One region of the Brevibacillus ruminantium genome, then DNA from elsewhere that is predicted to be linked to it. Evidence: a T-box and tRNA genes for the amino acid it is inferred to sense, from the RefSeq annotation. Region 1 holds a T-box; the other regions hold tRNA genes.
What was found. A T-box is a leader RNA that pairs with one kind of tRNA and senses whether it is charged. The one in region 1 lies ahead of NDK47_RS18535 (valine--tRNA ligase), so its partner is inferred to be a tRNA-Val.
Positions count from the first base shown of each region.

Region 2: it has a tRNA-Val gene. The T-box ahead of NDK47_RS18535 (valine--tRNA ligase) is inferred to sense a tRNA for this amino acid. The anticodon was not compared.
Region 3: it has a tRNA-Val gene. The T-box ahead of NDK47_RS18535 (valine--tRNA ligase) is inferred to sense a tRNA for this amino acid. The anticodon was not compared.
Region 4: it has a tRNA-Val gene. The T-box ahead of NDK47_RS18535 (valine--tRNA ligase) is inferred to sense a tRNA for this amino acid. The anticodon was not compared.

Region 1 covers NZ_CP098755.1:3,719,067-3,724,068, forward strand. The annotation lists gene NDK47_RS18535 (valine--tRNA ligase) at 1-1,189, opposite strand, end outside; T-box leader at 1,228-1,472, opposite strand; gene NDK47_RS18540 (STAS domain-containing protein) at 1,543-1,854, opposite strand; gene NDK47_RS18545 (ATP-binding protein) at 1,947-3,176, opposite strand; gene NDK47_RS18550 (SpoIIE family protein phosphatase) at 3,163-5,002, opposite strand, start outside.
Region 2 covers NZ_CP098755.1:1,686,219-1,691,220, forward strand. The annotation lists rRNA gene NDK47_RS08110 (23S ribosomal RNA) at 1-786, shown strand, start outside; tRNA gene NDK47_RS08115 (tRNA-Asn) at 857-932, shown strand; tRNA gene NDK47_RS08120 (tRNA-Thr) at 940-1,015, shown strand; tRNA gene NDK47_RS08125 (tRNA-Glu) at 1,032-1,108, shown strand; tRNA gene NDK47_RS08130 (tRNA-Val) at 1,192-1,267, shown strand; tRNA gene NDK47_RS08135 (tRNA-Met) at 1,403-1,479, shown strand; tRNA gene NDK47_RS08140 (tRNA-Asp) at 1,555-1,631, shown strand; tRNA gene NDK47_RS08145 (tRNA-Thr) at 1,673-1,748, shown strand; tRNA gene NDK47_RS08150 (tRNA-Tyr) at 1,759-1,843, shown strand; tRNA gene NDK47_RS08155 (tRNA-Lys) at 1,851-1,926, shown strand; tRNA gene NDK47_RS08160 (tRNA-Leu) at 1,945-2,031, shown strand; tRNA gene NDK47_RS08165 (tRNA-Gly) at 2,107-2,182, shown strand; tRNA gene NDK47_RS08170 (tRNA-Arg) at 2,248-2,324, shown strand; tRNA gene NDK47_RS08175 (tRNA-Pro) at 2,403-2,479, shown strand; tRNA gene NDK47_RS08180 (tRNA-Leu) at 2,487-2,574, shown strand; tRNA gene NDK47_RS08185 (tRNA-Gly) at 2,600-2,673, shown strand; gene NDK47_RS08190 (sensor histidine kinase) at 2,990-4,120, opposite strand; gene NDK47_RS08195 (TerC family protein) at 4,337-4,993, shown strand.
Region 3 covers NZ_CP098755.1:649,247-654,248, forward strand. The annotation lists rRNA gene NDK47_RS03360 (23S ribosomal RNA) at 1-1,102, shown strand, start outside; tRNA gene NDK47_RS03365 (tRNA-Asn) at 1,177-1,252, shown strand; tRNA gene NDK47_RS03370 (tRNA-Ser) at 1,258-1,348, shown strand; tRNA gene NDK47_RS03375 (tRNA-Met) at 1,372-1,448, shown strand; tRNA gene NDK47_RS03380 (tRNA-Leu) at 1,458-1,542, shown strand; tRNA gene NDK47_RS03385 (tRNA-Glu) at 1,561-1,637, shown strand; tRNA gene NDK47_RS03390 (tRNA-Val) at 1,710-1,785, shown strand; tRNA gene NDK47_RS03395 (tRNA-Met) at 1,812-1,888, shown strand; tRNA gene NDK47_RS03400 (tRNA-Asp) at 1,964-2,040, shown strand; tRNA gene NDK47_RS03405 (tRNA-Phe) at 2,232-2,304, shown strand; tRNA gene NDK47_RS03410 (tRNA-Thr) at 2,333-2,408, shown strand; tRNA gene NDK47_RS03415 (tRNA-Gln) at 2,414-2,488, shown strand; tRNA gene NDK47_RS03420 (tRNA-Lys) at 2,497-2,572, shown strand; tRNA gene NDK47_RS03425 (tRNA-Leu) at 2,608-2,690, shown strand; tRNA gene NDK47_RS03430 (tRNA-Gly) at 2,734-2,809, shown strand; tRNA gene NDK47_RS03435 (tRNA-Arg) at 2,829-2,905, shown strand; gene NDK47_RS03440 (AAA family ATPase) at 3,177-4,130, shown strand; gene NDK47_RS03445 (DUF58 domain-containing protein) at 4,146-5,002, shown strand, end outside.
Region 4 covers NZ_CP098755.1:4,399,271-4,404,272, forward strand. The annotation lists gene NDK47_RS21595 (purine/pyrimidine permease) at 1-1,030, opposite strand, end outside; gene NDK47_RS21600 (hypothetical protein) at 1,278-1,595, opposite strand; gene NDK47_RS21605 (DUF4850 domain-containing protein) at 1,592-2,620, opposite strand; tRNA gene NDK47_RS21610 (tRNA-Leu) at 2,740-2,822, opposite strand; tRNA gene NDK47_RS21615 (tRNA-Cys) at 2,832-2,905, opposite strand; tRNA gene NDK47_RS21620 (tRNA-Gly) at 2,988-3,063, opposite strand; tRNA gene NDK47_RS21625 (tRNA-Gln) at 3,068-3,142, opposite strand; tRNA gene NDK47_RS21630 (tRNA-His) at 3,158-3,233, opposite strand; tRNA gene NDK47_RS21635 (tRNA-Trp) at 3,240-3,313, opposite strand; tRNA gene NDK47_RS21640 (tRNA-Phe) at 3,317-3,392, opposite strand; tRNA gene NDK47_RS21645 (tRNA-Asp) at 3,592-3,668, opposite strand; tRNA gene NDK47_RS21650 (tRNA-Met) at 3,744-3,820, opposite strand; tRNA gene NDK47_RS21655 (tRNA-Val) at 3,905-3,980, opposite strand; tRNA gene NDK47_RS21660 (tRNA-Glu) at 4,065-4,141, opposite strand; tRNA gene NDK47_RS21665 (tRNA-Ser) at 4,147-4,239, opposite strand; tRNA gene NDK47_RS21670 (tRNA-Asn) at 4,243-4,318, opposite strand; rRNA gene NDK47_RS21675 (23S ribosomal RNA) at 4,439-5,002, opposite strand, start outside.

The sequences.
Region 1 (5,002 bases):
GCTCCGGAACAAATTTGACACTCTCTTCGCTGTATGCGTTGGCTAGCGCTGCATCGGCCAGCGGCTGCATTTTTACAAACCATTGTGTCGACAGATACGGCTCTACGACCGCATCACTGCGCTCACTGTGGCCAACCTGGTGAATATGCTCTTCGATTTTGAACATGACACCTTGCTCTGTCAGATCCCCAATAATCTGCTTGCGGCATGCAAAGCGGTCGAGCCCTTTGTATCCGGCTGCATTTTCGTTCATGGTTCCGGATTCGTCCATCACGACAATTTGCGGGAGGTTATGTCTTTGCCCCAGCTCAAAGTCGTTGGGATCGTGCGCCGGTGTGATTTTTACTGCACCCGAACCAAACTCCGGATCGACATAATCATCTGCGACGATCGGAATCTCGCGTCCGACGATGGGCAGGATAACGGTCTTGCCGACGAGGTGCTTGTAGCGCTCGTCCTCCGGATGAACAGCTACGGCCGTGTCACCCAGCATGGTTTCCGGACGAGTGGTTGCTACTTCGATATAGCCGGTTCCGTCAGACAGCGGGTAGCGCATATGGTGCAGGGCACCTTTTACTTCTTTGTAAATGACTTCAATATCCGAGAGAGCTGTGCGAGCAGCAGGGTCCCAGTTGATGATCCGGTTTCCGCGGTAGATCAGCCCTTTTTCATAGAGACGGACAAACACTTCACGCACAGCGCGGGAAAGTCCCTCATCCATCGTAAAACGCTCGCGGGAATAGTCCAGAGCCAGACCAAGTTTTTCCCATTGCTCCCGGATATGCTCGGCATAGATATGCTTCCATTCCCATACCTTTTCCAGAAACTTTTCACGCCCCAGCTCGTGACGGGAGATGCCTTCTTCACGCAGTGTTGCCTCTACACGGGCCTGTGTTGCGATTCCTGCATGGTCCATTCCCGGTAAAAACAATGTACTGTAGCCCTGCATCCGCTTCGTCCGGGTGATGATATCCTGCAGCGTTGTGTCCAGTGCATGACCCAGATGCAGCTTGCCCGTTACATTCGGGGGCGGAATCACAATCGTGAACGGACGTTTTTCCGGGTCTCTCTCCGCCTTGAAAAACTGGCGATCCATCCAGTACTTATACCACTTGGATTCGGCTGCTTTGGGATCGTAGTTCTTCGGCAGCAGTTGGTCAATGTCATTGGTTGCTTGTTGGTTTGACATAACGTAGCCTCCTTCGGAAAATAAAAAAACCTTTCATCTCAAAGGACGAAAGGATTGTTTCGCGGTACCACCTTTGTTAGCGCTGTTTTGTGTAAAAGTACCGAGCAGCGCTCACTTAGACAGGATAACGGTTGTAAACCGGTCGCGGCTACAGCTTTTCGCTCTCACCGAAACAACTCCCGGGCGACCTTCGATCAGTCCCGTCCTTAGAGAATCTCGCAGCTTTTGATTCTCCCTCTCTGCCAAGGCGTCTTGATCTACTCTTCCCGTTCATGGTTCATTGCTTTTTAGAAGTGGTCATTTCATCGTACATATTATATACAATCGAGGCTCAGCCCGTCAAACCCGCTTTCTTATGCTTGTTTCAACGAGATGCCAAGTGCTTCCGCAAAACCCAACACGTGCAGAATATCCAGGATTTCTTCCCGTACATTGATAATCTCAACTTGTTTTCCCAGGGAAATCAATTCTTTTGTCGTGAAAAAGAGTTGGCCGATCCCGGAAGAATCCACGAAAGTCACACCGTGAAAATCAACGACGACAGAACCGTTCCGTTCTCCGTATTCTCTCAGCAGATCTCCGACTTTATCCCCGACAGCCATATCCAATTCACCGGTAAAATACAGAGTGGCCTGGTCGTTGTTTTCTATTGCCCGGAAGTCCATGTACATACTCCTCTCATGCTTCATATCTTACCTTATCCACAACGATCACATTTTTTCAAGTACCCGCTCGCCGCTTTTTCCAAACATCGGCATTATATAATAGCGGTTTCCAGTACGAACTTGTTACCCGTAGTCGAGGTACCGATGCACAAGCGGTCAGAGAACTGCAGCATGACATGAAATCCCGCCCCCAGAGAATGCTTGCTCGAATAACCATGTCTAAGTGTTGCCCGCGGAAGCTCTTCCAAAAGGATGCCCTGCCCTTGATCATGTACGATGACGCGCAGCACCTTTTCCTCCGGGGAGATATGAATCGTAACCGTTCCCCCTGCTCCATGCTTGATGGTGTTGGTAGCTGCTTCGTTGACGGCTACGAGGAATTGCAGACTTCGCCTTTCAACGATCCCGAGATCAGACAAGAATTGCTTGCACACGGACCGCAGCCCGGAAAGTTCACCTGCTGAGCGGATTTTCAACGTCGCCACTTTTTGCCCGCTCGTGGCCAGTTCCACCATTTCTGCATCTGTCAGCAAGACGAGCTTGTCTTGTGTAACGGCCATCAGCACCTGCTTGTAAAGCTCCCATTCCTTACGCTGCCGTGCTCGCTCCTCAGCGATCGCTTCTGTTACGTCAATCAAGGCGAGTCCACAGGTCTGATCTGGCAAGGGGGAGGCGTACAGCTCGTACATCTTGCTTCCATCCCCTGAGATCAACTGCTCGCGAACGGAAGCGCCCTTTTTCACTGCTTCCCAGGCTACACGCTCAAGATCACCTTCCAGCGGTTCCTCTGTTCGCTTTGCGCCAATCGGTCGGATCACACCATTTTCCATCACATATAGATAAATGGATTGAACCTGCCTTAGAATGGAAAGCTTCTGCAGTTCCTCCCGTATCAAGCGGTGGCGTTCGTCTTCTACGTCTTTAAGTTCAGTCAGCCATTCGTTGGGAAGATTCTCGCCGCTGTGATGCCATTGGAGGAATTCCTCCATGAGCAATCGCTGCAGCACCTCATCCCTGCGGAATACTTTCGTGATATCCACAACGTAATAATGCACATCCCGGATCCCTTGAAAAGCACTGCCGAGGATGCGAAAATCGCTGGCCAGCTCGACCTCAACCGAGTCAGCGAGTGTGTGGTCTGCGCAGTAAAGACCAACCGCAGTTCGACTGATCGCTCTCATTTCTGCCACAACTGTCTGACCCGAAGACAGCTTTACACGTACTTTTCGCGCCGGGATCACTTTTTCGACAACTCCTGCCCGCAATGCATGTACGCAGTTTTGGCAAGCAGGATTTTGTGGACACTCCTCACACAACATCATCGATTACAGCCTCCTGTTCCGTACCTGTTTGAAACCTCAGGATTAACAGGGAAATATCATCGGACTGCATGACTTCTCTGGTTTTCGTCCAGATAAAGTTTTCTACGATGGCAATACTGTCATGCTCATTTGACATGAGACCTGAGTCGATCAACTGTGAATAATAATCCAGCCATGTCTGCAGGTATCGATTCGAATCTTTCCTGTCCATATCCAGTAGACCGTCTGTATAGGCAATCAACATCCCGTTTTCAACTAACGAAACGGTCTCTCTCTCGTACTGGCTGTCCGGAAGCAGTCCGAGTCCCACCCCCCCGCAGCACGGCAACAGACTTGCACCTGCCTCTGTGAGATACATGGGCTGTGGATGTCCGGCACGGCTGAGCATCAAGCAATGCTCTCTGGCATCGTACACGGCAACGAGCATCGTGATGAAGGATCTCGTTTTAATCAGATCTTCATAGAGCAGCGCATTCAATCTGTGCAAAATGACATCCGGCTCCCAGCAGGTCTGGATTACGGCTCGCAGCGCACTGCGAATGCCTGTGGTCATCAGACTGGCTGGCAGACCATGCCCAGAAACATCGGCGACGACAAAACAGGTGTAGCGATCATTCAGCGTCAAATAATCGACATAATCGCCCCCAATATAGGTGTACGGCAGGAAAATGGCTTCCGCCTGAAGCTTCGGAAGTTCAAGTCTGGCACTGGGCGTCAGCATTCGCTGGATACGCTGTGCCAACTCCATTTCCTGTTCCATCAATCGCAGCTCAATCAGTTGATTTTCCTGTAAACAGCGAAGGATCAAGCCCCGGACATTGACCGTCAGCAACTGAAAAAAGGATTGCTCCAGCAACAATTCTTCCCCATCCTCTGTTGTGCTTTTGGCCATCAACACAACATAGCGAGGGACCAACGGTGAATCCTGCTGCTCATCTATTACGATTCTCTCTGAAATAACACGCTTGGCATAGGAATGCTCCTCATCCCCCCGAACCACCTCGTAGTATACGACACCATCCCTAGATTCCAGCGAGAGACTCAAATAGACCAGGTTGTCCATGTTGGCAAACCAGACATCTATCAATTCTTCAATGACTTGCTGCAAATTTTCGTAACTGACTTCTCGCAAACTCTGTTCATTGCTTGCCAACAACAGCTTTTCATAGGTTTGCTTCACTCCCAGCATGTGCGAGAGTTGATAGTTCTTTTTTTGAATCTGTTCCATTTGTTCCGAAAATTTTTTCTCCAGACTGCCTGCTGTTCCAAGGGTCTGTCGTATCAGAGACTGGTTCCTTTGTTTGGTCAGATACAGTCTCAGTACCGTAATCGCAGTTGCAATTCCGATACCACTGAGATAGACCAAGGAATCGGTCCAGGTCAACATGGCTACTACTTCCAATAAGAGCAGCACCTGCATGGCGTTGGAATCCAGGATACTGAATTGGAGCTGTTCATGCAAATAGCTGTGCTCGTTCATGACCTCCCCTTTTGTCCGCAGGCGCGGGAAACGGAGATGGGCGCGAATCAGCACGATGAGCGCCGGTATTCCCGCAATCGCAAGGAAAGCTGGCGGCAAAAAAGGCTCCAGCGTCGCGAGTAAAATGATCAGCAGCGTAGATACCAGCATCTCAGTCTTATTTTCCATCTGTTTTCCGGCAATCTGCCTGGTGGCCAGAAAAACGGTTGTCCACGGGACTAGCAGCAGCATTCCCGTTAATACATGAAGGAAAGTAAGCATCAGTACCCTATGCTCAGGAGACAACACGATCGTGTGAGCTGTGGCTGCATAGATCGCCAGGAACGTCAAAGAGTCCAGGATGCTT
Region 2 (5,002 bases), 2.0 Mb from region 1:
AGGATAGGTGGGAAGCTGAGAAGCAGGGGCGCCAGCCTCTGTGGAGCTGTCGGTGGGATACCACCCTTGATGTACGGAGTTTCTAACTCGTCACCCTGATCGGGTGAGAGGACCATGCCAGGTGGGCAGTTTGACTGGGGCGGTCGCCTCCTAAAAGGTAACGGAGGCGCCCAAAGGTTCCCTCAGAATGGTCGGAAATCATTCGTAGAGTGTAAAGGCAGAAGGGAGCTTGACTGCGAGACCTACAAGTCGAGCAGGGACGAAAGTCGGGCTTAGTGATCCGGTGGTTCCGCATGGAAGGGCCATCGCTCAACGGATAAAAGCTACCCTGGGGATAACAGGCTTATCTCCCCCAAGAGTCCACATCGACGGGGAGGTTTGGCACCTCGATGTCGGCTCATCGCATCCTGGGGCTGAAGTAGGTCCCAAGGGTTGGGCTGTTCGCCCATTAAAGCGGTACGCGAGCTGGGTTCAGAACGTCGTGAGACAGTTCGGTCCCTATCTGTCGCGGGCGCAGGAAGTTTGAGGAGAGCTGTCCTTAGTACGAGAGGACCGGGATGGACGCACCGCTGGTGCACCAGTTGTCACGCCAGTGGCACAGCTGGGTAGCTATGTGCGGAAGGGATAAGCGCTGAAAGCATCTAAGCGTGAAGCCCCCTCCAAGATGAGACTTCCCACAGCGCAAGCTGGTAAGACCCCTCATAGACGATGAGGTTGATAGGTTCGGTGTGGAAGCGCGGCAACGCGTGGAGCTGACGAATACTAATCGGTCGAGGACTTATCCACAAACCTTTAGCAATCATGCATATCCAGTTTTGAAGGTGCGAAACGGCACGAGTGGCTCCTTCGATATTGTTCCTCGGTAGCTCAGTTGGTAGAGCAATCGGCTGTTAACCGATCGGTCGGGGGTTCGAGTCCCTCCCGAGGAGCCATCCATTCGCTCCTGTAGCTCAGTAGGTAGAGCGTTTCCATGGTAAGGAAGAGGTCGCAGGTTCGATTCCTGTCGGGAGCACCATCATCTATTTTGCAATGGCCCGTTGGTGAAGCGGTTTAACACAGCAGCCTTTCACGCTGTCATACAGGGGTTCGAATCCCCTACGGGTCACCATACTTCCCCACAAAGTAAAGTGAATGCTTTGTTGCAACACCGAGTACTTTGCGGGGCCCCAAAACAAATGTTGAGGGGTATCTGGAGGCTTAGCTCAGCTGGGAGAGCATCTGCCTTACAAGCAGAGGGTCGGCGGTTCGATCCCGTCAGCCTCCACCACTTCTTTTAAAAGAGGATGGTCAGCTAAAAGCGCCACGTCCTGTGGGTCGGCTATAAGCGTCAACGTCCTGTTGACAACGCCGACACTGGCACCTCGTGTGCGTCGCAACACTGACATTTGATCGTCCTGATCGACGCGGGATGGAGCAGTCTGGCAGCTCGTCGGGCTCATAACCCGAAGGTCGCAGGTTCAAATCCTGCTCCCGCAACCAAATCATCTACTTGAACAATGCTGAGTTGCCGCTTGACCAAGTAAGATGGCAGTGCACTTGAGTGCAAACAAATATGGAGCTGTGGTGAAGTTGGAGTTCACGCCGGTCTGTCACACCGGAGGTCGCGGGTTCGAGTCCCGTCAGCTCCGCCATTTCAAAGAAGTATTTATTGAAACAAATCACATAATCATTTGCCGGTGTAGCTCAATTGGTAGAGCACCTGACTTGTAATCAGGGGGTTGTGGGTTCAAGTCCTATCGCCGGCACCACCATATGACTGGGGAGATAGCGAAGTGGCTAAACGCGGCAGACTGTAAATCTGCTCCCTCTGGGTTCGGCGGTTCGAATCCGTCTCTCCCCACCAGTTATATGAGCCATTAGCTCAGTTGGTAGAGCATCTGACTTTTAATCAGAGGGTCGAAGGTTCGAGTCCTTCATGGCTCACCAGTTTTTTAAAGGGAATATGCGGTCGTGGCGGAATTGGCAGACGCGCTAGATTCAGGTTCTAGTGGTGGCAACACCGTGGAGGTTCAAGTCCTCTCGACCGCACCATATTACCTCAAAAGGCAAAGAGAAAGCTTTGCAGTATAAAGGCTCACCTTTTCAGGGAAATATATGAAACAGCATGCGGACGTAGCTCAATTGGTAGAGCGTCGCCTTGCCAAGGCGAAGGTCGCGGGTTCGAGACCCGTCGTCCGCTCCATTGAAGTTATTCAGTCTCTCACCCGTTCCGGGTTCACCCTCGGGGACAGACACCTTATCCATTATGTGCCCTTAGCTCAGCTGGATAGAGCGTTTGACTACGAATCAAAAGGTCGGGAGTTCGAATCTCTCAGGGCACGCCATTTTACCCCAAAAGTAAAGTGAAGCGTTGTAGAGAACTCCGAATACTTTTCGGGGCCACACAACAAAAAAGGTAGTATCGGGAAGTAGCTCAGCTTGGTAGAGTACTTGGCTTGGGACCAAGGGGTCGCAGGTTCGAATCCTGTCTTCCCGACCATAGTTTTGCCGGGGTGGCGGAATTGGCAGACGCAACAGACTTAAAATCTGTCGGGAGTATCTCCCGTACCGGTTCGAGCCCGGTCCTCGGTACCATGTTGATCCTCAAGATATTCATTTTGCGGGTGTAGTTCAATGGTAGAACTCCAGCCTTCCAAGCTGGTCGCGTGGGTTCGATTCCCATCACCCGCTCCATCATAAAAAGCAGTGCCTCCAAAGGGCAACTGCTTTTTTTTCGTTTCAGGCAAATGGTGACCATTCTATAACTCGATATAGGCCTATTGACCTGTTTTAACCACAGATCGACAGAATGCACCGCAATACCTCAACGAGAAAGAGGATTGTCGAAATCTGTCAAAAGATTGTGGGTGGTAGAAACATATGTTTTCGTGTAGAGTTAGGCTAGATCGCTTACTGAATAGGTAAACGGATCTCTTGCCTCGCCCTCTGAAGAACAGAGGGCATTTTTTCTGAAAAAAAGCTCTTTCGAGTCAACCATTCGAAAGAGCGATTACACCAAAGGCAAAGTCACGATAAAACGGGTAGATTCAGGATCAGACTCACAGGAGATCGTTCCATTATGCTTCTCGATTATGTTTTTGCAAATGGATAAGCCAATTCCCGTTCCATTTTGTTTCGTGGTAAAGAACGGCTGAAACAGGCTTTCCACGATGTCAGGAGGGATCATTTCCCCGTTGTTTTCGACCAGAAGCGTCACCCAGCCATCCTCGCAGACTGTCTTCACCCGTATCCACTTCTCAGGTCTTCTCTGGACGGCGTCAATGGCGTTGGTCAAGAGATTGACGACGACCTGCTTAAACCCCTCCTCGTAGCAATTTAGCAAGCACGGCTCTATCTGTTGCTCGTACAAAATGTTCTCGGCGAGAAGCCGCGGCGTTATGAGCAGCTCTACCTCAAACAAAAGATGTTCAATATCGACGGTTTTAAAGATCTCATCCAGGATCGGCTTTTTGGAAAAGCTGAGAAAGCCAGTGATTTGCCGATGCAAATTTTCGAATTCATGCATCACGACCTGAATATAGGACTGGAGCTTGTCCTGGTTACGCGTAGATTCGGCGATCAGCTTCAAAAAACCCTCGATTGCACATAAGGGGTTGCGAAGCTCATGGGCCATGTTCGCAGCAATTTTCCCAAGCATGGTCAGTTTATCATTGTGCAGATAAGAGATGGTTTCTTCTTTTTGGACAAGCTCTTTGTTCATCATTTGTTCGAAGTGGTAGACGGCCCAAAAAACGCTTTCATCCATCGCTTTTCCAAGCTGTGTCTCCAGGTAAAGCATATGGTCGGATGTCAACGACCACCCTTGAAGCTCAGGTCTGATGACCCGCCAGAAAACATTCCGGTACAACTGATAGGTTCGAAGTATGGAGGAGAATGGATATTCTTGCTCGCGCAGCCATTTTCCCATATCTAGACACCAGTTTTGCATGTCTTCCTCGACATCTTCCACGAGATAACGTGCCAGCAGCACCGTCCGCTTTTCAGCAAAATCCCGAGGGATCGTCAACTGCGATTCCATACTAAAGGCAATCTCTTGCAGCCACTGCGTGGTAATCATCGGTACCATATCCAAAATCTTTTGCGATACACTTCGAAGGTTTAGAGAGACAGCTTCCACCATATCTTATCCCACCCCAATCCTAATCGTACGGAAGGATACCCTGAAAGACAAGGTATATATCTCCTATAATAGGGCAGAATTTTGCTTTTTTTTGGAATTTCCGTTCAACAAATTCCGAGTAATCTCGCCACTTTTCGGAAGGAAAAGCGTTCATGAGGGGACATGCAGCCGCATAGAGTTAAGAAGGACAAACAGATGAGGGAAACAGGAGGGGCAATGGACACGCAATTTTGGGTCGGCTTTTTCCAGATATTCCTGATTGACTTGGTGTTAAGCGGTGACAATGCGGTTGTGATCGGAATGGCTTGCAGAAGTTTGCCGGCCAAAGACAGAAATCAGGCAATCTACATTGGTTCACTGGGAGCGATTCTGCTTCGTATCTTGTTGACGGGTGTAACGACGCTGTTATTGGACATTCCTCTCGTAAAAGTGGCAGGTGGCTTGCTTCTCTTCTGGATTGCCTGGAAATTGATGTTTGGCGGTCAAGAAGAGACGACCGAGGTTTCTTCCAACCGAAGCAAAGGACAGGCAATTAAAACCATTATTTTGGCGGATGTCATCATGAGCCTGGACAATGTACTGGCAGTAGGTGGAGCTGCCGACGGAAATTACCTGCTTATTATCATAGGTTTGGGACTGAGTATCCCCTTGCTGATGTGGGGAAGTTCTTTTGTCGCCCGCTTGTTAAATCGTTTTCCCAGCCTGGTCTTGCTCGGAGGGGGTGTCTTGGCCTATACGGCAACAGAGATGATCCTGGACGACCCCTATGTATGGAAAATGATAAACCCACTGTTGTGGAATCATGCCTGGGTACCCATGCTCGTGGCCATTGGCATTGTTTTACTGGGGCGCTGCCGGAAAGCGTTGGACTAAACGGCGCAG
Region 3 (5,002 bases), 2.6 Mb from region 1:
TGCGAAGCCGCAAGGCGAAGTATAGGGGCTGACGCCTGCCCGGTGCTGGAAGGTTAAGGGGATGGGTTAGCGCAAGCGAAGCTTTGAACCGAAGCCCCAGTAAACGGCGGCCGTAACTATAACGGTCCTAAGGTAGCGAAATTCCTTGTCGGGTAAGTTCCGACCCGCACGAAAGGCGTAACGACTTGGGCGCTGTCTCGGCAAGAGACCCGGTGAAATCATAATACCTGTGAAGATGCAGGTTACCCGCGACAAGACGGAAAGACCCCATGGAGCTTTACTGTAGCCTGGTATTGGAACTTTGTGCATCATGTACAGGATAGGTGGGAAGCTGAGAAGCAGGGGCGCCAGCCTCTGTGGAGCTGTCGGTGGGATACCACCCTTGATGTACGGAGTTTCTAACTCGTCACCCTGATCGGGTGAGAGGACCATGCCAGGTGGGCAGTTTGACTGGGGCGGTCGCCTCCTAAAAGGTAACGGAGGCGCCCAAAGGTTCCCTCAGAATGGTCGGAAATCATTCGTAGAGTGTAAAGGCAGAAGGGAGCTTGACTGCGAGACCTACAAGTCGAGCAGGGACGAAAGTCGGGCTTAGTGATCCGGTGGTTCCGCATGGAAGGGCCATCGCTCAACGGATAAAAGCTACCCTGGGGATAACAGGCTTATCTCCCCCAAGAGTCCACATCGACGGGGAGGTTTGGCACCTCGATGTCGGCTCATCGCATCCTGGGGCTGAAGTAGGTCCCAAGGGTTGGGCTGTTCGCCCATTAAAGCGGTACGCGAGCTGGGTTCAGAACGTCGTGAGACAGTTCGGTCCCTATCTGTCGCGGGCGCAGGAAGTTTGAGGAGAGCTGTCCTTAGTACGAGAGGACCGGGATGGACGCACCGCTGGTGCACCAGTTGTCACGCCAGTGGCACAGCTGGGTAGCTATGTGCGGAAGGGATAAGCGCTGAAAGCATCTAAGCGTGAAGCCCCCTCCAAGATGAGACTTCCCACAGCGCAAGCTGGTAAGACCCCTCATAGACGATGAGGTTGATAGGTTCGGTGTGGAAGCGCGGCAACGCGTGGAGCTGACGAATACTAATCGGTCGAGGACTTATCCACAAAACCCTTTAGCAAACATGCATATCCAGTTTTGAAGGTGCGAAGCAGCACGAGCTGTGTTCCTTCACAAATGTTCCTCGGTAGCTCAGTTGGTAGAGCAATCGGCTGTTAACCGATCGGTCGGGGGTTCGAGTCCCTCCCGAGGAGCCATATACGGAGAGTTACCCAAGAGGCCGAAGGGGACGGTTTGCTAAACCGTTAGTATGCGTAAGCGTAGCGAGGGTTCGAATCCCTCACTCTCCGCCATTTTTTAAAACTTTGCAGACAGTGGCGGTGTAGCTTAGCTGGCTAGAGCGTTCGGTTCATACCCGAAAGGTCGGGGGTTCGAGCCCCTCCGCCGCTACCATCCTAAGTTGCGGTCGTGGTGGAATTGGCAGACACACCATCTTGAGGGGGTGGCGGGGCGACCCGTGCGAGTTCGAGTCTCGCCGACCGCACCATCGTAATACTTTTTATATGGCCCGTTGGTGAAGCGGTTTAACACAGCAGCCTTTCACGCTGTCATACAGGGGTTCGAATCCCCTACGGGTCACCATACTACCCCATAAAGTAAAGGTAACATCGAGTACTTTGCGGGGGCCCCAAAACAACTTGTTGAGGGGTATCTGGAGGCTTAGCTCAGCTGGGAGAGCATCTGCCTTACAAGCAGAGGGTCGGCGGTTCGATCCCGTCAGCCTCCACCATTCATTTTCATAGAGTATCTTATTGACGCGGGATGGAGCAGTCTGGCAGCTCGTCGGGCTCATAACCCGAAGGTCGCAGGTTCAAATCCTGCTCCCGCAACCAAATCATCTACTTGAACAATGCTGAGTTGCCGCTTGACCAAGTAAGATGGCAGTGCACGTGAGTGCAAACAAATATGGAGCTGTGGTGAAGTTGGAGTTCACGCCGGTCTGTCACACCGGAGGTCGCGGGTTCGAGTCCCGTCAGCTCCGCCATTTCAAAGAAGTCATGGGCCTCTCACCCGTAAACGGGTTCACCCTTGTTGAAGGCTCAAGTAGGATTGCTCGGGTACTGCAGATCTGGCTCGCCAAGAAGGTTTTCGAGGCAGAGTCGCCAGTGGAAGCGAGTCCCGTCAGCTCCGCCATTTTACCCTTCTTGATGCAGGGCCGATGGCAATCAATATCTTGGCTCGGTAGCTCAGTCGGTAGAGCAGAGGACTGAAAATCCTCGTGTCGGCGGTTCGATTCCGTCCCGAGCCACCTTTTATAAATACATACAACAGCATAGGCCGGTGTAGCTCAATTGGTAGAGCACCTGACTTGTAATCAGGGGGTTGTGGGTTCAAGTCCTATCGCCGGCACCATTTGTTGGGGTATAGCCAAGCGGTAAGGCAACGGACTTTGACTCCGTCATTCCTAGGTTCGAATCCTAGTACCCCAGCCACTTGTAACGAGCCATTAGCTCAGTTGGTAGAGCATCTGACTTTTAATCAGAGGGTCGAAGGTTCGAGTCCTTCATGGCTCACCAGTTTTTGATTACCATGCGGTTACCCATTGCAAAATGCGGGTGTGGCGGAATTGGCAGACGCACCAGATTTAGGTTCTGGCGGGCGACCGTGGGGGTTCAAGTCCCTCCACCCGCACCATAGTGATCGGTGCCGATCATAAAACTGAATGAAATTGTTTGATGCGGACGTAGCTCAATTGGTAGAGCGTCGCCTTGCCAAGGCGAAGGTCGCGGGTTCGAGACCCGTCGTCCGCTCCATGTATTTCCTCATGATAATGTGCCCTTAGCTCAGCTGGATAGAGCGTTTGACTACGAATCAAAAGGTCGGGAGTTCGAATCTCTCAGGGCACGCCATATTTATGAATGACCAAAAAGGGTAGGAATGCGTCCTACCCTTTTTTTTATAGTTAGTTTCACAATTTTACAAAGATTAACGATTTTTTCCTTGTATCTTATAGCGTGTTATCTTACCTTAGGAATAGGTTTCCTCTCTACTGGCAAGAAAAATCAGATAAAATAAGGAAGAAGCCAAAAAAGCAGCTGCTTTGCGATTACCTGATTGTACCTTAGAAATATCTAAGCGCCAAAAAAGATAGATTACGCTGGAACAGGAGTTGTATGCTTTGTGAACCCAATCAAATTGGATCAATCCCATCCTTCCGTGGAGAAGTTAATAAACAATATTGAAAAAGTACTAATTGGCAAACGCTCGATTATTGAATTTTGCGTGGCAGCCATCTTGGCAAACGGCCATGTCCTGTTAGAGGATGTACCGGGTGTCGGAAAAACCATGCTGGTTCGCTCGCTATCCAGGTCGATTGGCGGCGAGTTTAAGCGGATTCAGTTTACCCCGGACCTGCTGCCTACAGATGTAACAGGGGTCGCGATTTTTAACCAGAAAACGTTGGAATTTGAATTTAGACCCGGTCCGATTTTTGCCAATGTCATCCTTGCCGACGAAATCAACCGAACCTCGCCCAAAACCCAGTCGTCTCTGCTGGAGGCAATGGAGGAGCGTTCTGTGACCATCGACGGACATACCTACCAGTTGAACGCTCCCTTTTTTGTCATGGCTACCCAAAACCCGTTAGAGTACGAAGGAACCTTTCCACTACCCGAAGCACAGTTAGACCGTTTTCTCATGCAGCTAAGTCTGGGTTATCCGACACTCAAAGAAGAGATGGAGATGTTGACGCGCTTTTCTCAGAACAATCCATTGGAAACGCTGGAACCGGTGGTGACAGCGGAAGAACTGACGCAGATCCAAAAACAAGTAGCAGCCGTTCGCGTGTCTGAGGGCGTGCAGGAATATATTGTTCGTCTGTGCCAACGAACCAGGGAGCATCATCAAGTTTATCTGGGTGTCAGTCCGCGCGGTTCTTTGGCGCTTTTCCGGGCTGCACAAGCTTTGTCTTTCGTTCGAGGCAGAGATTATGTGATTCCGGATGATATCAAAGAGCTGGTGCCTGTAACCTTTACGCACCGTATCATTTTAAAACCGGAGGCTCGCCTGGAAGGAACCACGACGGAGCGGATTCTCTCTTCGATCCTGGCGGAAACGCGTGTTCCGGTCAGCTAGGGCGGTGAATGAAGGATGAAACAGCAACGCTACGGGAAAATCAAAACCGCTGCACTTGTTCTCATCACCTATGTATTTGCCATGTTTCAGGGCGGGTTTGCCAGTTGGTTTTTGTTCTACAGCAGTCTGGTGTTTCTGGTATACGAACTGATCGCCTATTACCTGATGTTTCACTCATTGGAGGTAACCAGAGAAATAGACCGCAATCGCCTGCAGGAGGGCGATGATGTTGTCGTTACGGTCCGTTTACGTCGCCGTTTCTGGTTTCCGCTTGGTTGGAATATGGTGACAGAGCCATTGCCTGACCGTTTGGCCGGGGTGTTTGAACCACATCGGCAGTTGCTCTTCCCTTGGCTGAAAAGAGAGATTGAGTTTAAATACGTCATCCCCAGTTTGCCGCGCGGTCATTACCGCTTGAACGACTGTGTTGTCAGCGGGGGAGATTTCTTTGGATTTGTGGAGCGCAAAAAAACCTTCACGCTCTCCAATGATTTTTTGGTGTATCCCACTTACAAAGAGATGACGCAGTGGGCCTTGGGCGATGGGAGTTTTAGTGGTACCGTGCATGTCGCGCACCGCCGCTCGGACGACGTGGCGGCAGTTCGTGGCGTGCGAGAGTATCAACGAGGGGACAGGTTAAGCCAAATCCACTGGAGGGCGTCGGCGCGCGGCACAGGACTCAAAACCAAAGAGTTTGAGCACCAGGCGATGAACCAAGTGCTTTTTTTCCTGGATGTAGAAAAGGAGCACTATAAAGATCAGCCGTCCCAGCTGTTTGAAGCAGCGGTAAAGCTGACAGCCAGTCTGACCGCCTATGCCAACCGGAATCAGTATCACTACGGATTGGTTTACAAGCAAAAAGAGCGAGTGGT
Region 4 (5,002 bases), 680 kb from region 1:
GCAACGCCGCCAAGAATTGAGAGACGGATGGCAAAAGACCAATGATCATCATTCCTCCCATCGCCAGCAGAAACGGCAGCCGCGCAGCCATTTTGGTCGTCTCGATCACGGCTGCTGCAATCGACAAAGGAATCATCCCGACCACGCCGGATAAACCGGACAGCATATGGGAGACCCCGGTAAATACCCCGCCCCGGTTGAACTGTTGCACGGTCGGAGGCGATTGTGTTGCTTTTCCCATTACATTCATACTGGTTACGAGATTGGTCAGCAACACAAATCCTGTCAACAGACTGGTCAAGACCACACCCCAGTCCCATTTCGGTGCCCCCCAGAAAAACAGAGTAGGCATCACGATAAACTGCTCGGTTGGCCGTACCGGCTCGGTCCAGCCCAAGACTGCAAACAAGGCCCAGCCTACCGACATGCCGAGCAACACAGCAAAGCTGGCCAACCGTTTGGTCCGTAAAAAGATCAGTACCAGTGCCACAATAACGACCGAAACAAGGGCAATCCCCGGATCAACCTGCTTGGCGTGTTGATAACCGATCCCCAGCATCCCGGTTACGAGGCTGCTGCACAAGGAGACGGCGAGCAGCACCATATAAGTACCGGAAACAAGCGGGGTAAACCAGCGTTGAATTTTTCCGATCCAGCCCAATAGACCAAACAGAAAAAACATAGCCCCGGCCAAAAGCAAGCCCAGCTGAAATGATTGCCCGATTTCTCGAGGCGCAATCCCCACACTCGTTCCAATTTGCGCAAGAATGATAAAAATTCCCCACCACAATCCAGCCGGTCCCTCAATCATGGGATAACGATGGCCGATCCAGACTTGCAGAAAAGAAGCAAGCCCGACGAAAAACATGGTTTGCTGCATCAACACACCGATCTCGTCCGGCGTCAGCCCGTAAATATCGCCAATCGCCAGCGGAACTGCCACACTACTGGAAACGGTGACAATCATCCACTGCAAGGCCGACAAGATGGTAATGCCAAATGGGGGTTTCTCCTGTAATCCATATCCCATTTTGTTCGACAACCTCTTTTCTCTTTCCTGACTTTTTCTTTTTGTGAACGCGAAAGGCAAATACCCCATATATGTTTTTTGGGAAAATAGAAAGCACGCCATCGATAGCGTGCGTTCTAAAAACTCCATCATATTGCCTTAGCGTCTGCATGATTTGCATCTGCAAAAGTCGGAATTGAATTAGCTCGGTGATGACTTTGCTATTTTATCATAAGTCCTTCCCGGAAATCATCCGTTGAAATGTATCCTACTCCTTCTTTTTGCTGTTCATGATAAAGAAGGCCCACCATACCAGGATGTACAAGTAACCGATCGAAGCATAGACGGACCAAATCGCCCCGTGTTGGATTTGCCTGAACAGATGCGCAAATTCGTTCAGCCCCTCTGCCCTTCCTATGCTGTTCAACAGACTGACGATCGGAACGGTAATGGCAAAAACAACGGCGAGGCTAGACGGTATCACGATCTTCCCCCGTATAAGGCAAACAATTGCTGTTCCCAGAGTAGCGAGCAACAGCAAGTAATAGATTGCCCAAAACCAGGCAGGAAAGGTTACTGTGCTCATTTCTTCAACGCTTCTCCTTCAGCCTGTTTTTGATGTTCAACGTACGTATTCCATTCTTTTCCGGCTGTCTGGGCAAATAAATGAAGCAGCGCCTCAAACGCCTTGGTATCGCCCGAGGGGTGGGTCACTTCCATTTTGAGAAAACGAATACTTCCCTGGTCATCGAGATAATGGGCGACACCTGATTTTATCATTCCCTCAGCAGAGGGAGCCAGATCGTATCTGACGGTAGTTGGAGCCACCATGACTCTCTTTGAAAAATCCATTTTTTTAAACGGAGCGAATCCGAGCTCATCTGCCCATTTTTCCCTTTCTGGGAAGTAGGTTCCGACATCCCCTATCGCACACCCCTGGCAACCGCCGGCGTTATCCCGGTATTCCAGTTTTTCCCCGGGGTTCTGCGGGTTTTTTAAAGAAATGGAGATGGAGCCGTTGGCACCGACACCTGCTGATTCCAATTCCCAATCACGGGGACCGATAAAAAATACACTTTGATCATGCATAAGATCCATCCAATAAGCTGCCATCTCATTCAGGCTCTCAGCAGGGATGGAAAGCGGCAGCACAGGGTAAGGCTTTACCGGTGACTCGGCAGGCAGTTCCATGTAGTCGAGATAAAATTCGGCGACGATGACTTTCAGCGGGATGGTGACTATTTTTTCTTCTGCTTTTCCCTGCAAGGAGACTTCGCCACTGGAAATCATCCGGGGCACTTTTTGAATTGCTGATGGGCTGCTCTTTTCCCCATCTCCTGCACTGGTGTTAGTTGATTGGGTTGATTCAGTTGTTCGGTTTGGACCCGTTGAGCTCTTAGTTATTTCAGAGATTCCGCTAACAGCTGTTTGCGTCCCTTTAGATGTGTTTGCCGTGACTATTCTGCTCTCGTCCTGAATCTGATTACCCATCGCTTTTGTTTGCAGTACCGGCGAACATCCGGTTACGATAAGAGCTAGCCAAGCCACAATCAGTATCGCTTTTGTTTTGCTATCGATCCTTGCTATTGGTTTAGGTACCCCATTCTTCAAGTTCGTCCTCCCCAATCTATTCATGCTTTGCTTATAATGGGTAGACGCATTTGTCATTCTTTTCGTTACCAAATACAGACAAATAAAAAAAGGAATCGTTCATCGATTCCTTTTTCTTATGGTGCCGGTAGAGGGACTTGAACCCCCACGGTTTCCCTCACGATTTTGAGTCGCGCGCGTCTGCCAATTCCGCCATACCGGCTCATTGCTTTGGAGGAGGCACCCGGATTTGAACCGGGGGTAAGGGTTTTGCAGACCCGTGCCTTACCACTTGGCTATGCCTCCGTATTTGGTTGTTGAGAAAGCGTTGCTTTCTGTCTGTCCCCGAGGGTGAACCCGGTACGGGTGAGAGACTGATTAATTTCAATGGAGCGGACGACGGGTCTCGAACCCGCGACCTTCGCCTTGGCAAGGCGACGCTCTACCAATTGAGCTACGTCCGCAAAATGGCTGGGGCACTAGGATTCGAACCTAGGCATGACGGAGTCAAAGTCCGTTGCCTTACCGCTTGGCTATGCCCCAAGGATAGGTTGGAAATGGGGCGATCGATGGGAATCGAACCCACGAGTGTCGGAGCCACAATCCGATGCGTTAACCACTTCGCCACGACCGCCACATATGGCAGGGGCAGTAGGAATCGAACCCACACCAAAGGTTTTGGAGACCTTCGTTCTACCTTTAAACTATGCCCCTCTATGGTGGCTCGGGACGGAATCGAACCGCCGACACGAGGATTTTCAGTCCTCTGCTCTACCGACTGAGCTACCGAGCCACATTTCAAAAAATAAGAAAAGGAGTAGAACCCGCTACTTCTTTGTGAAATGGCGGAGCTGACGGGACTCGCTTCCACTGGCGATTCTACCTCGAAAACCTTCTTGGCGAGCCAGATCTGCAGTACCCGAGCAATTCTTCATGAGTCTTCTGCAAGGGTGAACCCGTTTACGGGTGAGAGGCCCATGACTTCTTTGAAATGGCGGAGCTGACGGGACTCGAACCCGCGACCTCCGGTGTGACAGACCGGCGTGAACTCCAACTTCACCACAGCTCCATATTTAGTTGCGCCTAAGGGCAATTCCATCTTATTCGATCAAGCAGTAACTCGACATTGTTCAAGTAGATGATTTGGTTGCGGGAGCAGGATTTGAACCTGCGACCTTCGGGTTATGAGCCCGACGAGCTGCCAGACTGCTCCATCCCGCGACGATATGATATTCTACTTCCTGGTCTTTCTTCGAGGGTGAACCGGTACGGTGAGATCCCGTGTCGAAAGCTTCGAAGAAAGAGTGGTGGAGGCTGACGGGATCGAACCGCCGACCCTCTGCTTGTAAGGCAGATGCTCTCCCAGCTGAGCTAAGCCTCCAGATACCCCTCAACATTCGTTTTAGGGTCCCTGCAAAGTACCCGGTGCTGCTACAAAGCATTCACTTCACTTTGTGGGGTAGTATGGTGACCCGTAGGGGATTCGAACCCCTGTATGACAGCGTGAAAGGCTGCTGTGTTAAACCGCTTCACCAACGGGCCAAATATGGCGGATGGAGTGGGATTTGAACCCACGAGACGAGTCATCCCCGTCTACACGATTTCCAATCGTGCTCCTTCGGCCTCTCGGACATCCATCCACATGGCTCCTCGGGAGGGACTCGAACCCCCGACCGATCGGTTAACAGCCGATTGCTCTACCAACTGAGCTACCGAGGAATATTCAGGAAGGGGCGCTGACCAAAATCGCCAACGTTCTTGTTCAACGTCGGCACTGGCACAGCATTTGTGCGGTTTCGCACCTTCAAAACTGGATATACATGATTGCTAAAGGGTTTTGTGGATAAGTCCTCGACCGATTAGTATTCGTCAGCTCCACACGTTGCCGCGCTTCCACACCGAACCTATCAACCTCATCGTCTATGAGGGGTCTTACCAGCTTGCGCTGTGGGAAGTCTCATCTTGGAGGGGGCTTCACGCTTAGATGCTTTCAGCGCTTATCCCTTCCGCACATAGCTACCCAGCTGTGCCACTGGCGTGACAACTGGTGCACCAGCGGTGCGTCCATCCCGGTCCTCTCGTACTAAGGACAGCTCTCCTCAAACTTCCTGCGCCCGCGACAGATAGGGACCGAACTGTCTCACGACGTTCTGAACCCAGCTCGCGTACCGCTTTAATGGGCGAACAGCCCAACCCTTGGGACCTACTTCAGCCCCAGGATGCGATGAGCCGACATCGAGGTGCCAAACCTCCCCGTCGATGTGGACTCTTGGGGGAGATAAGCCTGTTATCCCCAGGGTAGCTTTTATCCGTTGAGCGATGGCCCTTCCATGCGGAACCACCGGATCACTAAGCCCGACTTTCGTCCCTGCTCGACTTGTAGGTCTCGCAGTCAAGCTCCCT